DNA from 3 places in the Streptomyces sp. NPDC015139 genome. Region 2 is predicted to be linked to each of the others. Evidence: riboswitches for the same ligand, from Rfam matches in the RefSeq annotation. Region 2 holds a riboswitch; each other region holds the start of a gene.
What was found. A riboswitch is a leader RNA that binds a small molecule or an ion and turns the genes downstream of it on or off. The one in region 2 is predicted to bind cyclic di-AMP.

Region 1: another riboswitch for cyclic di-AMP. It lies ahead of ACF08B_RS37120 (transglycosylase SLT domain-containing protein); the one in region 2 lies ahead of ACF08B_RS04515 (transglycosylase family protein).
Region 3: another riboswitch for cyclic di-AMP. It lies ahead of ACF08B_RS08675 (M23 family metallopeptidase); the one in region 2 lies ahead of ACF08B_RS04515 (transglycosylase family protein).

The regions. Positions count from the first base shown of each region.
Region 1 is NZ_JBIBUW010000023.1:97,208-102,253, reverse strand. Features, by position in the region: gene ACF08B_RS37130 (outer membrane lipoprotein carrier protein LolA) at 1-250, opposite strand, end outside; gene ACF08B_RS37125 (polyprenyl synthetase family protein) at 543-1,553, opposite strand; cyclic di-AMP (ydaO/yuaA leader) riboswitch at 2,283-2,465, shown strand; gene ACF08B_RS37120 (transglycosylase SLT domain-containing protein) at 2,471-2,959, shown strand; gene ACF08B_RS37115 (HAD family hydrolase) at 3,149-3,961, opposite strand; partial or broken gene ACF08B_RS37110 (NAD(P)/FAD-dependent oxidoreductase) at 4,073-4,548, opposite strand; gene fahA (fumarylacetoacetase) at 4,819-5,046, shown strand, end outside.
Region 2 is NZ_JBIBUW010000002.1:5,356-10,401, reverse strand. Features, by position in the region: gene ACF08B_RS04530 (nucleoside triphosphate pyrophosphohydrolase) at 1-856, shown strand, start outside; gene ACF08B_RS04525 (cytochrome P450) at 949-2,271, shown strand; gene ACF08B_RS04520 (transglycosylase family protein) at 2,429-3,496, shown strand; cyclic di-AMP (ydaO/yuaA leader) riboswitch at 3,680-3,852, shown strand; gene ACF08B_RS04515 (transglycosylase family protein) at 3,857-4,546, shown strand; gene eno (phosphopyruvate hydratase) at 4,911-5,046, shown strand, end outside.
Region 3 is NZ_JBIBUW010000002.1:898,819-903,864, forward strand. Features, by position in the region: gene ACF08B_RS08650 (TetR/AcrR family transcriptional regulator) at 1-26, opposite strand, end outside; gene ribA (GTP cyclohydrolase II) at 123-770, opposite strand; gene ACF08B_RS08660 (MarR family winged helix-turn-helix transcriptional regulator) at 852-1,412, opposite strand; gene ACF08B_RS08665 (dihydrofolate reductase family protein) at 1,490-2,623, shown strand; tRNA gene ACF08B_RS08670 (tRNA-Met) at 2,714-2,787, shown strand; cyclic di-AMP (ydaO/yuaA leader) riboswitch at 3,121-3,289, shown strand; gene ACF08B_RS08675 (M23 family metallopeptidase) at 3,297-4,343, shown strand; gene ACF08B_RS08680 (aldo/keto reductase) at 4,411-5,046, shown strand, end outside.

The DNA.
Region 1 (5,046 bases), on a different contig from region 2:
TGTTGATCTTCACGGTGCCGGACAGCTGCTGGGTGTCCGACTTGGCGATCTTCTCGATGAGCTGCTGTGCGCTGATCCTGGGCAGGTCGGGGTCACCGGAGTCGGCGAGTGCCGGGACCAGCCCGATCGTGGCCGCCGCCACCCCCACCACCGCGACCGGTACGGCGTACCGGGCGGCCTTGCGCCGGCCGGAACGCGCGTCCTCGTCCCGCGCCGCGCCCGCTGCGTCGTCGGATTCGTACGGTGCCATGTGTGCGTTACCTCCGTCGTCGGCGGCGGCTGTCCTCACGCTGGTCCACCTGAGCCGCCATTCTCACCCGAATCGGTGAGGAGTGGTGATTTCCGTGGTGTCCATCTGACCAAATCGGCCGTGAGGAAGCGTCAGACTGCGGCAGCAACTCGGTGTACGCCTGCGGTATGACACGCGGGGGCGGCGTCTCCCCCTACCCGTAGGGGTCGGCACCGCTCCCCCAGGGGAGAGACCGTCCGGGGCGCCGTTCCGCGGGCGCCGTTCCGTGGGCGCCGTTCCGTGGGCGGCCGGACTAGCCGGCGCGGTGCACCACCGCGTCGCACAGCTCGATCAGCGCCGCCTTGGCGTCGCACTCCCGCAGCGGCGCCAGCGCCGCCCGGGCCTCCTTCGCGTAGCGGATCGTGTCCTGGCGGGCCTGCTCCAGCGCGGGGTGGGCGCGCAGCGCCGCCAGCGCCTCGGCGTGCCGGGCGTCGTCGCTGAGGTCGGAGTCCAGCAGCTCGCACAGCGCGATGTCCTCGGCCAGCCCGAGCCGGGCGGCCCGCTCGCGAAGCCGGAGCACGGGCAGCGTGGCGATGCCCTCGCGCAGGTCGGTGCCCGGGGTCTTGCCGGACTCGTGGGAGTCGGAGGCGATGTCCAGGACGTCGTCCGCGAGCTGGAAGGCGACCCCGAGCCGCTCGCCGTACTGGGTGAGCACGTCGACGACCGTCTCGTCGGCGCCGGACATCATCGCGCCGAACCGGCAGGAGACCGCGACCAGCGAGCCCGTCTTGCCGCCGAGTACGTCCAGGTAGTGATCGACCGGGTCGCGGCCGTCCGTGGGACCGGCGGTCTCCAGGATCTGGCCCGTGACCAGCCGCTCGAACGCGAGGGCCTGCACCCGGACCGCCTCGGGACCGAGGTCGGCGAGGATCTGGGAGGCCCGGGCGAACAGGAAGTCGCCGGTCAGGACCGCGACGGAGTTGCCCCAGCGGGTGTTGGCGCTGTCCACACCGCGGCGCACGGCCGCCTCGTCCATCACGTCGTCGTGGTACAGCGTGGCGAGGTGGGTCAGCTCCACGACCACGGCCGAGGGCACGATGCCCGGCGCGTAGCGGTCGCCGAACTGGGACGCGAGCATCACGAGCAGCGGACGGAACCGCTTCCCACCGGCCCGTACGAGGTGCTGCGCGGCCTCCGTGATGAACGGGACCTCGCTCTTGGTGGCCTCGAGCAAGCCTTCCTCGACAGCCGTCAATCCTGCCTGGACATCGGCTTCCAGAGCCTGGTCCCGCACGCTCAGCCCGAACGGCCCGACGACGGTCACGAGGGGTCTCCTGTCTGCTGGTGTCTGCTGGCGCTTACACGGTTTGTCGATAGGTCGCTGCCATCACTCAAGTCAGCGTATCCGGTCCTCTTTCGATCACCGATAGCGCCCACCGGTCCAGCCTGGGCGGTATCGGATCATGACCGGTATGATTGTGATCGTTTGGTAAGAATGGACATTTATCGACTTAACAGGAATCCGCACACTTTGTCGCGAATCACGGCGTGAGCGGAGTAATGCCGACGCCACCCCGTGGACACCTCGGGAGCACACCGGGAGCGGCGACCCACTCGGGCGCAACGGATACAACGGGCACATCGGGCGCGCAACAGCACCCGACACCCACCCGGACACCCCCTTCTCTCGTCGCCGCACTTCACCTCTTCGCGCGCCGCGGCCACCACCACAACGACCGGCGCCTCGTCGCGGGTTCCGCCGCAATGCCACCTCGGCCGCAAATCACCTGAATCCCTCATGTCTGATTTGCATTATTTTGCTATTTCGTGAGTTGGCTCACTCGGGCGGGAGAATCACCCACACCCACCGGTACCCCCTTCTCCCCATGCCCTACTGGCGAGTTGAGAGTTGGCAACCGCAAAGGATCAAGCGTCTCAAAAGCCACAGACCAAGGTCAAATAGGGTGTTGTGCGAATCGGGTACTTGTTCCCGACATGTGCTCTCGCATACGTTCCGGGCCGTCGGGCGGACGCCTAATCCTGCCGCCGCCCGCGTAACCCATCGACGAACTCATTTCGTACGGCAGGAGCGGGGGACCCAGGTAAGTCATCGCCGTACCGGTCGGCACACGTCGCACCGGAACGGCTAGGGGTGAAGCCGTGCCTCCCCAGGGCACGGCCGGGCACCTCCCCGCCCGAACCCGACAGCTCACCTCGCAGGCGACGGAGAGGAACTTCCCCATGCCTGCTGCCGCTCAGCCCCGCCGCACCCGGAACAACCGCCTCGTCCGCACCATCGCCGCCCTCGGCACCGGCGCCGCCATCGTCGCCCTGCCGCTCGTCGGCGCCGCGAGCGCCTCCGCGGCCCCCACCACCGCCCCGACGGCCTCCACCACCCCCGCCGGGTACCCGAACAACCTCGACGGCTGGATCCGCGAATCCCTCGCGATCATGGCCGAGAAGAAGATCCCGGGCACGTACAACGGCATCCACCGCAACATCATGCGGGAGTCCTCCGGCAACCCCAACGCCATCAACCTCTGGGACTCGAACGCCGTCAAGGGCACCCCGTCCAAGGGTCTGCTCCAGGTCATCGACCCGACCTTCGCCACCTACCACGTGGTCGGCACCTCCTTCGACCCCTACGACCCGGTCGCGAACATCACCGCCGCCTGCAACTACGCGGCCGCGCGGTACGGCTCGATCGACAACGTCTTCGGCGCGTACTGACGGACGGGTCCGGCCCGTACCGGCGGACGCACCGGGCACGTTCCGGCGGACGTGCCCGGCGCGCACCGGCGGCGGACCGGAACCCGCCCGGCATCCCGCACCCGACGCCCGGCGGACCGGAGCGCACCGGCACCTGACGGACCGGCGCGCACCGGCCTCCGGGCGAACGGAGCAGTGCCGAACGGCCGGTCACCCGGCCGGGAAGAGTCCTTCGAGGACGACGGCCACGCCGTCGTCCTCGTTCGACTCGGTGACCTCGTCGGCCACCGCCTTGAGTTCGGGGTGCGCGTTGGCCATGGCCACACCCCGCGCGGCCCAGTCGAACATCGGGATGTCATTGGGCATGTCCCCGAAGGCCAGCGCGCGTTCCGGACCCACTCCGAGCCGCTCGGCGGCCAGCGCGAGCCCGGTCGCCTTGGTCACCCCGCGCGGCTGGAGCTCCACGGTGCCCGGCCCGGACATGGTGACGGTCGCCAGCGAACCCACCGCCGCGCGCGCGACAGCCGCCAACTCGTCGTCGCACAGGGTGGCGTGGCGCAGCAGGACCTTGCTGATGGGCTCGCACCACAAATCGTCGCGCCGGCCCACCCGGAGCGCGGGCAGCGTGGGGTGCGGCATCAGATAGCCGGGCTCGATGAGGGTGAGCCCGTCCACGCCGTCCTGGTCGACGGCCGCGAACACCTGGCCCACCTCCGCCTCGATCTTGCCGAGCGCGGTCTCCGCCAGCTCCCGGTCCAGCCGGACCGACCACAGCAGGCGGTCCGCCGCGGCGTCGTAGACCTGAGCACCCTGTCCGCACACCGCGAGCCCCGTGCAGCCGAGGTTCGCCAGCAGCGGCCGTACCCGCGGAGCCGGCCGGCCCGTCACCACCAGATGCCGGGCACCCGCTCGCGCCACCCGCGCGAGCGCGGCGAGCGACCGGTCGGAGACGGTGTCGTCGCCGCGCAGCAACGTCCCGTCCAGGTCGGTGGCGATCAGTGCATATGCCGGGGTGGGTGCCATGATCAGAGAATACGGACACCGCGCCCCGCCGACTCACCGCTCTCTCCACGTACTTACGTGCTGTTCGGCCCCAAGTGGCGTACCCCGGACCCTCGATGGCCCAGCCGCACCTCAGCCGTGCCGCGCGGCCAGGTGCTTCGCCAGACGGGGGAGGCGAACTCCGTACCGCACACGAAGCGCATCACCGGCCCGTGCGAGGGCGCCGCCGGACGGCCCCGTGAAGTACTGGCATGGCACCGAGGAGACACAGCCGGGGCCGAGCCTCGACGTGCCGCGGCTCACCGCGAGCCGGCTGCGCGGCCCGTGGCCGAGGAAGACTGTCGCCGCGATGTCGACGCGGTAGCCGGTGGCAGCGACATGGTCTGCGGTGAGCCGCTCGGTACGGCCGCCGAGGGTGCGGACGGTCAGGACCGGGTTGCCGTCGGGGGGCCTCGGCACCCACCAGCCGCTCGATCTCCTGGACCCGCACCCCGCTGTCGAAGCGCTCGCGCAGCCGCGCCGAGCGGGCCGGGCACCCGGCGGACCAGGTGGTGGTGGCGGGCGGGCTCGGGCAGGTAACGGTAGAGGTACGGGTAATTGCTGAGCGCTCATGGTGCGAGCAACGATTCGACCGATCAGCGGCGTCTGTGCCGCCGACTCGCCGCGCGCCGTCCGGAGTGCTGAAGGCTGCACCCCCCGAGGGCTGCGGGAGGTGCAACGCCGGAGTTGCTGGTGGCGAAGCCCGAGAGCTGCGGGCGGCACAGCCCAAGAGCTGCGAGAGGCACTGCCCAAGACACGCATCTCAGCCGTAACGTGTGGCGCGACCACATGGAACGCATCGCCATGCATGGCTCGGATGAGAGTGAGGCAGTACCCCCATGCCCCCCTTCGACGTCCCCGAGGGCGACCCCTTCGGCCCGCACAACCTTCCCTACGGCGTGTTCTCGCCCTCCGGCAGCACGGAACGCAGGGTCGGCGTCCGGCTCGGGGACCACGTGCTCGACGCGGGCGCCGCGGCCGTCGCGCTCGGCTCGCCGCACCACCCGCTGCTGGCGCAGCCCACCCTCGACGCGCTGCTCGCCGCCGGGCGCGCGGCCTGGTCCGAC
Region 2 (5,046 bases):
GCTGCCGTATCTGCGGGAGGCCGGGACGGCGGTGCGGGAGGCGTCGCCCACCGCCGAGGAGCTGGTCGACGCCTGCGCCGGCGGGCGGACGGTGGTCGTCGTGGCCACCGGCGAGGGCGAGCCCGCGCTCACCGACGGTCTGGCCCGGCTGGCCGGTTCCGGGCGCGTCTCCATGCCGGAGCTGGAGCTGCTCCCCGCCTCCTACGACCTGCCCGGCGCCCGCCTCCTGGACCTGGTGCAGGTCATGGACCGCATCCGTGTCGAGTGCCCCTGGTCCTCCCGGCAGACCCACCTGGGCCTGGCCAAGTACGGCATCGAGGAGGCGTACGAACTGGTCGAGGCGATCGAGGCCGGCGACCGCGAGGAGCTGCGCGAGGAACTGGGCGACGTGCTGCTCCAGGTGGTCTTCCACTCCCGCATCGCCGAGGAGGACCCGGAGGCGCCCTTCTCCGTCGACGACGTGGCCGCCGGCATCGTCACCAAACTCATCCACCGTCACCCGCACGTCTTCGGCGAGGAGAAGGCCGAGACGCCGGAGGACGTCAAGGAGCACTGGCTGCGCACCAAGGCCGAGGAGAAACAGCGCACCTCGGTCACCGAGGGCGTCCCCCTCGGCCAGCCCGGCCTCGCCCTCGCCGCCAAGCTCGCCTCCCGCGCCCGCACGGCGGACCTGGACGTCCCGCTGCCGCAGGGGGAGGGCGTCGGCTACGAGCTGCTCGCGCTGGCGGTCCGCGCCGAGGCGTCCGGCGTCGACCCGGAAGCGGCGCTGCGCGCGGCGGCACGGGTCTACCGGGACGCGATACGCGCGGCGGAGGGCACGGGCGGGGCGGACGGCCCGGCGCCGCAGGAGGAGTAGCGGGGCCGGGGCGGCCCGAGGGTACGGAACCCGGCGGCGCGGGGCACGACACCGCGGGCGGGACGGCGGGCCCGTCCGGATACCGTCGAGGGGTGACCGACCAGCCCCGCCCCTCGACCGCCCCCGCTTCCGCGCCCGAGCTCTTCACCTGGGAGTTCGCCACCGACCCGTATCCCGCCTACGCCTGGCTGCGCGAGCACGCGCCGGTGCACCGCACCCGCTTGCCCAGCGGTGTCGAGGCCTGGCTGGTCACCCGCTACGCCGACGCCAAGCAGGCCCTGGCCGACCAGCGGCTGAGCAAGAACCCGGCGCATCACGACGAGCCCGCGCACGCCAAGGGGAAGACCGGCATCCCCGGTGAGCGCAAGGCCGAGCTGATGACGCACCTGCTGAACATCGACCCGCCCGACCACACCCGGCTGCGCCGGCTCGTCAGCAAGGCGTTCACCCCGCGCCGGGTCGCCGAGTTCGCGCACCGCGTGCAGGAGCTCACCGACCATCTCATCGACCGGTTCGCCGAGCGTGGCTCCGCCGACCTCATCCACGAGTTCGCCTTCCCGCTGCCCATCTACGCCATCTGCGACCTCCTCGGCGTCCCGCGCGAGGACCAGGACGACTTCCGGGACTGGGCCGGGATGATGATCCGGCACGGCGGCGGACCGCGGGGCGGGGTCGCGCGGTCGGTGAAGAAGATGCGCGGCTACCTGGCCGAGCTGATCCACAAGAAGCGGGCGGCCCTGCCCGCCGAGCCGGACCCCGGCGAGGACCTCATCTCGGGCCTCATCCGCGCCTCCGACCACGGGGAGCACCTCACCGAGAACGAGGCCGCCGCCATGGCCTTCATCCTCCTGTTCGCCGGCTTCGAGACCACGGTCAACCTCATCGGCAACGGCACCTACGCCCTGCTCACCCACCCCGAACAGCGCCGGCGGCTGCAGGAGTCCCTGGCGAGGGGGGAGCGGGACCTCCTGGAGACCGGGGTGGAGGAACTGCTGCGCTTCGACGGGCCGGTGGAGCTGGCCACCTGGCGGTTCGCCACCGAGCCGCTCACCGTCGGCGGGCAGGACATCGCGCCGGGCGACCCGGTGCTGGTCGTGCTGGCGGCGGCCGACCGGGACCCCGCGCGGTTCGCCGACCCGGACGTGCTGGACCTCGCCCGCCGCGACAACCAGCACCTCGGCTACGGCCACGGCATCCATTACTGCCTCGGCGCGCCGCTCGCCCGCCTGGAGGGCCAGACCGCGCTCGCCACTCTCCTCACCCGCCTGCCCGACCTCCGGCTCGCCGCCGACCCGGCCGAACTGCGCTGGCGCGGCGGACTCATCATGCGCGGCCTGCGCACCCTGCCCGTGGAGTTCGCTCCGGCCACCCCGGCCACCGGGGGAACCGGCGAGGGACCGGCCCGGAGTTCGTAGAACCGTCAACACGACAGGCGTTCAACTCTGTGATCTTCACGTGATCTGCGCGGCATGAACTTGTGACAAGTGATCGTCTGCCGATACGTTCCTCCCTCAGCGTGGCGACGAGCACCATCCGCCGCGTCGGTCCTGCTGTCGCACGAAAGGCTTCCGCATGCTCTCCGGGAACGGCCGCCATCGTCGCCCCCGTCAGGCTCCAGCTCTCCTCGTCGCGGCCGGAGTGACCGGCTCCGCCATCGCCATCCCGCTGCTCGGCGCGGCGAGCGCCAACGCGGCCGACGGCACCACGTGGGACAAGGTGGCCGAGTGCGAGAGCGGCGGTTCATGGAGCGCCGACACCGGCAACGGCTACTACGGCGGACTCCAGATATCGCAGGAGGACTGGGACAAGTACGGCGGCGGGCAGTACGCCTACAGCGCCGACGAGGCCAGCCGCTCGCAGCAGATCTCCGTCGCCGAGAAGATCCTGGCCGACCGGGGCACCACCCCGTGGGCCACCTGCGCCCTGCTCTCCGGGCTGACCCAGAACTCCGGCTCCCTGGACGTGGACACGGGCGTCGACGAGTCCGGGAACGCGCAGGATTCGGGCGACTCGTCCGGATCGGGTGACACCTCCCCGTCGTCCGGTCTGCCGGATTCGTCGAAGTCCGACGACTCCTCCGCCTCCGACTCCACCGGCTCCTCCGGCTCCAAGGCCGACTCGGACTCCTCCGGTGACGCGCACGGGAAGTCCACCTCCCACCCGGACAAGGGCGGCAAGGGGCACGGCACCGAGGGCGACTCGACCGGTACCAACGCCCCCAAGTCGGACAAGTCCACCTCCCCTGACACCGGTGACGCCGGAAGCTCGCAGGAGGGCGGCGGCTCGCCCACGGCCGTTCCGGATGCCGGCAACTCGGACAATTCCCAGCAGAACGCCGGATCCTGGAGCCTGGTCGACACCGGCGCGCTCAGCAGTGGCGGACGTCACCGCGGCGAGAGCGCGGACGAAAACGTGACAAACGGTCAGGACTCCACCTCGACCGGCCGTCACGCCTCCCGTGGGGAGGACGACTACACCGTGCGTCAGGGCGACTCGCTCGCCTCCATCGCCGAGTCCCTTGCGGTCGAGGGCGGGTGGCGCGCCCTCTATGCCGACAACAAGAAGGAGATCGGGTCCGACCCGAACCGCATCACTGCCGGTCAGACCCTGGAAATCGGTACCGAAACGGACGCCGGATAGCGGGAGTTGGCGCCCCACTTGCGGCGCTAATGTCCGGTTTGGTGAAAGTGTGGGATGAGTCTCAGAAGCCCTGATCGTCTTTGAAATTCCGCGGATCGCGTGTCTACGGTCAAGGCCGCTCGTCACCACGAGCCCCGGCAGTCGCAACGCCGAATCCTGCCAGCGGTTGCCCGGGAACAGTCGTCGCGTCATGCGCCGTAGGCAGGAGCGGGGGACCCAAGGTAAGTGCCGTTGCCGGCAGTTGAGCCGGCACCGGCTTGGGGTGAAGCCGCACTCCGCGCAAGCGGGAGTGCGGCCGGGCAACTCAACCGGCCCGAACCCGACAGCTCACCTCGCAGGCGTCGGTGAGGGGATCGATCCATGCTGTTCTCCAGCAAGGGCAAGCACCGTCGTCCGTCCAAGGCCGTCCGCGCCGTCGCGCTCGCCGGTGTCACCGGTGCCGCCGTCGCCGCTCCGCTGATGGCGGCCGGCAACGCCTCCGCCGCCACCGCCTCCCAGTGGGACGCGGTCGCCCAGTGCGAGTCCGGCGGCAACTGGTCCATCAACACCGGAAACGGCTACTACGGCGGTCTGCAGTTCTCCGCCTCCACCTGGGCCGCGTACGGCGGCACCGCCTACGCCCCGCAGGCCAACCAGGCCGGCAAGGCGCAGCAGATAGCCGTCGCCGAGAAGGTCCTCGCCGCCCAGGGCAAGGGCGCCTGGCCGGTCTGCGGCACGGGTCTGTCGAGCACCCCCTACAACGGCTCGACCGGCTCCACCTCGACGACCGGCTCCTCGTCGAAGACGACCACCACCACCCGCTCCACCGACACGCAGGCCGCCTCCCGGTCCGCCGAGCGTCCGGCCGCGAGCAAGACCGTCACCACCCCGACCGGCAAGAAGGTCAAGAAGGGCGACGGCGAGTACAAGGTCGTCAAGGGCGACACCCTCAGCACCATCGCCACGAAGCACCACGTCCAGGGCGGCTGGAAGAAGCTCTTCGAGCTGAACAAGGACATCGTCGAGGACGCCGACATGATCTTCCCCGGTCAGCAGCTGCACCTGAAGTGACACCCGGCTCCCGGCCGGACCACAGCGCCCTCACATCCCCGGTGCGCACCCTGGAGGTGCCCACCCCGAAGACCCCGTGAGGGTCACCCCCGTCCCCACGGGCTCCCCGCCCCGGCGCGTCTTTCCCCCGTACGCGCCGGGGCGGGGTTTTTCGTCTCCCGGTCCGCTTCCGGCCCTTTCCCTGTTCTTCATCGCTCCCCCCTTTGTTCCGACGGTGAACAATGGGTACCGTCTGCGTGTCCCGCCCTGTCCACGGGGCGGTCGGTCGGTGGCCGACGGCCCGTGGACGGATAGGCTCTAGGCGCAAGGCCCGGAGCCGTGAGGCACCCAGCCCCGCACTTCCAGCGTCACATCCAAGAAGGAGATGCTCGTGCCGTCCATCGACGTCGTCGTAGCCCGGGAAATCCTGGACTCCCGAGGCAACCCCACGGTCGAGGTCGAGGTCGGCCTCGACGACGGCAGCACGGGTCGTGCCGCCGTCCCGTCCGGCGCCTCCACGG
Region 3 (5,046 bases), 890 kb from region 2:
CGCCGCTGGTCGTTCCGTCTCACCATGGCTCACGACTCCCTGTGCGGTACACGCCTACACCACTGCGGGCAGAGTACTGCACCTGAAGTTGTCCATGGCTCCTGGCGCCCGTCCGGCTCGGCTCATCCCGCCGGGCTCAGCTCGTTCCGCTCCTGCAGCTCGGCCAGGGGCAGCGTGTGCTGGGTCTGCAGGACCTTGGCGCGGAGGTAACGGACGTTGTGGGCGGTGGTGAAGACACCGGTCGGCACCCGGTCCCGGACGACGGCGCCGAGGGCGCGCAACTGCCCGGCCTTGTCGGGGTTGTTGGACAACAGGTCCAGTTCCCCGATGCCGAGAGCGGCGAGCATCTGCGCGGCGGCCGTGTAGTCGCGGGCGTCCTCCGGGAGGCCGAGGGCGGCGTTCGCCTCGTAGGTGTCGAGGCCCTGGTCCTGGAGGGCGTAGGCGTCGAGCTTGTTGTACAGGCCGATGCCGCGCCCCTCCTGACGGAGGTAGAGCAGTACACCGCCGCGCTCCGCGATGCGCTCGACGGCCTCGCGCAGCTGGGGGCCGCAGTCGCAGCGGGACGAACCGAAGACGTCGCCGGTCAGGCACTCGGAGTGCAGGCGCACCAGCGGGACCGGGCCGGGGTCGCCGAGGACGACGGCGACGTGCTCCTGGCCGTCGGCGAGCCCGTGGAAGGTGACGAGCTCCGCGTCGGTGCTGTAGCCGTCGGGGAAGCGCAGCGGCACCCGGACGCGGGCGCGCGGGGTGGCGGCGGGGGTGTCGGGCATGCGAGCCTCCGATTCGTCCCGTCTGCTTCAGATTTGAAGCAGACGCTCGGCCGGGACCCTATCGCATGTTTCAAAGTTAAATCAACGATGTTCGCGGGAGCGTCCCGCCGGCGGTTCCGGCTGGGGCCCCGAGCAGGACGAGGACCGTCGCCGCCACGGCACGTCCTCGGTGGTCGGCCGCTCGTCGTCCGCCCCCTGGAGCCCGCGCGCGATCCCCGTGCAGATCTCCTCCAGCTGCCCCACCTGCTCCGGCGTGAGCCGGTCGAAGAGGGTGGCGCGCACCGTGTCGACGTGCCCGGGTGCCGTACGCTCCAGCACGGCCGTCCCCGCGTCGGTCAGCACCGCGAGACTGCTGCGCTTGTCCCAGCGGCAGTCCTCCCGGCGCACCAGTCCGTCCCGCTCCAGCCGGGTCACCACGTACGTCAGCCTGCTGCGGGTGATCTTCAGCGTCTCGGCGAGGTCGGTCATGCGCAGCCGCCGCTCGGGCGCCTCGGAGAGGTTGGCCAGCACCGAGTAGAACAGGTGGGGCATGCCGCCCTCCTGCTGGAGCTGACGGTCGATCGCGTCCTCCAGGAGGCGGGAGGCGGCCATGTAGGCGCGCCAGGCGCGCTGCTCCTCGGGGGTGAGCCAGCGGGTCGTCATGCTGCCAGTGTAAGTTTGTTTCAAAGTTGAACCAAGATCCGGTGAGGTGCGCCGGGTCACCGTGAGGGAGTGCGCCGATGCCCCTGCCGTACGTGCTGCTGTCCGCCGCCGTCTCCCTCGACGGCTACCTGGACGACACCGGCCCCGAGCGGCTGCTGCTCTCCAGCCCGGCCGACTTCGACCGGGTCGACGCGGTACGGGCCTCCGTCGACGCCATCCTGATCGGCGCCGGCACCATCCGCGCCGACAACCCGCGGCTGCTGGTCAACTCCGCCGATCGGCGCGCCGCCCGGGTGGCGTCCGGCCGGCCCGCGTACCCCCTGAAGGTGACCGTCACCGCCACCGGCGAACTCGACCCCGACGCCCACTTCTGGCACACCGGCGGCGAGAAGCTGGTCTGCACGACCGACAAGGGCGCGGAGGTGGCCTCCCGCCTCCTCGGGGACACCGCGGACGTCGTCGCGCTCGGCGCCGACCTCGACTGGCGGGCCCTGCTGGAGCACCTGCACGACGTGCGCGGGGTCGAACGCCTCATGGTCGAGGGCGGCGGCCGGGTGCACACCCAGCTGCTGACGCAGGGTCTCGCCGACGAACTCCAGCTGGTCCTCGCCCCGCTCCTGGTCGGCGACCCGGCGGCCCCGCGGCTGTTCGGCCCCGGGGAGTACCAGGGCGGGCGGCTGCGCCTGGTCGAGACCCGCCGGATCGAGGACGTCGTCCTCATGCGGTACGAGCCCACCGCCCCCGGCACCGGCCCGGTCCCCACCGCCGCCGACCGCCGCTGGCTGCGCACCGCCTGTGAGCTCGCCGCCCAGTGCCCGCCCTCGGAGACCGCGTTCAGCGTCGGCGCGGTCGTGGTCGGCGCCGACGGCACCGAGCTCGCCCGCGGCCACTCCCGGGAGGGCGGCGACCCCGTGGTCCACGCGGAGGAGGCCGCCCTGGCCAAGGTCGACCCGGCCGACCCGGGACTGCCCGGCGCCACCGTCTACAGCAGCCTGGAACCCTGCGCCCGCCGCGCCTCCCGGCCCGCCCCCTGTGCCGAACTGATCCTGCGGTCCGGGGCGCGCCGGGTGGTCACCGCCTGGCGGGAGCCGGACACCTTCGTGGCCGCGGCCGACGGCACGGGCGTCCTGCGCGACGGCGGAGCCGAGGTCGTCGTGCTCCCCGAGTTCGAGGCCCTCGCCAAGGCCCCGAACTCCCACCTGACGGCCTGACCGGCCCTGCCCCGCGGCGCGCCGGAAAGGGGCCCCGGGAAACCGATTGGCTCCTGGTCCCGTGCATGACGTATGCTGAAGACACAACGACGCGGGGTGGAGCAGCTCGGTAGCTCGCTGGGCTCATAACCCAGAGGTCGCAGGTTCAAATCCTGTCCCCGCTACTGAAGGCTCAGGGCCGGGATCCAGTTCATGGATCCCGGCCCTGAGTGTTTCCCGGCCCCGGCCGACCACCTCGGGCCCCGGTGACGGGCGGACCTCGCGGCACTTCACCGACAGTGACCGGTCGAGCGCCGAGCGCATGACATCTGAGTCACCATCAAAACTTCTGTGACTCCTGAATCGCGGCCAACTCGCCCGGTTTGCAGGGATGGCAGCGGTTAAGTCCGCGGCGGAAAACGTTAATGATCAAGCCGTACGGCTTGGAAAGTGCCCCGCGGGTCTATTAACGTTCGATAACGCAGCGCGGTCGTCCCAGCCGTCACCCGCGACGGCTCCGTGCGCACGCGCCGAATCCCGTAAGGGAACCGGGGAACCACCACCCTGGGGTGAATCACGCGGCTACTGATGTGAACTCCTCGAGTCCACGCCAGGTATACGCGCGTAGGAGACCTTCCTGCTCCGAACCCGTCAGCTAACCCGGTAGGCGGAGGAAGGAAAGGAGCGCGCCCGCGTGGCGTCCAACCGGCCTGCCCCAGAAGCCCCGTTCATACCGGCTCAGCGTGAGAGCGAGACCTTCGGTTACGCCTCCTACCGTGCCGAGGAGGGCCCCTGGGAGGAGTGGAACCCCACCGAGGAGTCCCTCACCCCGGTCCGCGGGCGGCACCGCGTGGCCAAGCAGCGCGGCGGGTTCGCCCGCAGCTCCACCGTCCTCGGCGTCGGCGTGATCGCGGCGGTCGGCGCGGGCGGGATGGCCAGCGCCAACACCGGCAAGCCGCCGGTCTCCATCTCCCTGCCGGACCTGCCGAGCGTCGGTTCCCTCTTCGACGACGGTTCCGCCAAGACCTCCGAGGCCACCGGACTCAGCGACGTCGGGGTGACCTCCGCCGGCAGCGAGCAGGACACCGATGCGGGCGAGGCCCTGCGCAGCCGGATCATGGCCCAGGCCGAGCAGCAGAAGGGCCAGGCCGAGAGCAAGGCCACCGCCGCCAGGCTCGCCACCGCCGAGAAGCTGACCGCCGACGCGGCGGCGAAGGCGGAGAAGGAAGCCGCCGCGAAGGCCGCCGCCGCGAAGGAGAAGGCCGAGGCCGCGGCCGCCAGGGCGGAGGCCGAGGCCAAGAAGGCGGCGGAGGAGAAGCGGCTGGCCGAGCTGGCCAAGCAGTACACGCTGCCGACGTCCTCGTACACGATCACCTCGACGTTCGGCCAGGCCGGCTCGATGTGGTCCTCCGGCTACCACACCGGCCTCGACTTCGCGGCCCCCACGGGCACCCTCATCAAGGCCATCCACAGCGGCACGATCACGCAGGCGGGCTGGGCCGGCTCCTACGGCTACCGCACGGTCCTCACCCTGGACGACGGCACCGAGCTGTGGTTCTGCCACCAGTCCTCGATCAGCGTCTCCGTCGGCCAGAAGGTCTCCACCGGCGAGCTCATCGGCCGGGTCGGCGCGACCGGCAACGTCACCGGCCCGCACCTCCACCTGGAGGTCCACCCGGGCGGCGACGCCACGGGGATCGACCCCATGGCCTGGCTGCGGGGCAAGGGCCTCACCCCCTGACACCCGTTCGCGGGAACTCGGCGCCGACGGCGGAAGAGATCATTCGCCGTCGGCGTTGACTTGGAGCATGACTTCTCTGCGCACACTCGGTTCCTCCGACCTCGAGGTCTTCCCCCTCTCCCTCGGCGGCAACGTCTTCGGCTGGACCGCCGACGAGCAGACCTCCTTCGCCGTGCTCGACGCCTACGCCGCCGCGGGCGGCAACTTCGTCGACACCGCCGACAGCTACAGCGCCTGGGTGGAGGGCAACGCCGGCGGCGAGTCCGAGACGATCATCGGCAAGTGGGTCAAGGCCCGCGGCAACCGCGACGACGTCGTCATCGCCACCAAGGTCAGCCAGCACCCCGAGTACCAGGGCCTGTCCGCGGCGACCATCAAGGCCGCCGCCGACGCCTCCCTGCGCCGCCTCGGCACCGACCGCATCGACCTCTACTACACGCACTTCGACAAGCCCGAGGTGCCGGTCGAGGAGATCATCGGCGCGCTGGACGAGCTGGTGAGGGCGGGCAAGGTCCGGCACATCGCCGCGTCCAACATCAGCCCCGAGCGGCTGCGGGCCTCCCTGGACTTCTCCGACCGCGAGGGCCTGGCCCGCTACGTCGCCCTCCAGCCGCACTACAACCTGGTCTCCCGCGACACCTACGAGGGCCCGCTGCAGGACCTGGCCGCCCGCGAGGGCCTGGCCGCGGTGCCCTACTACTCC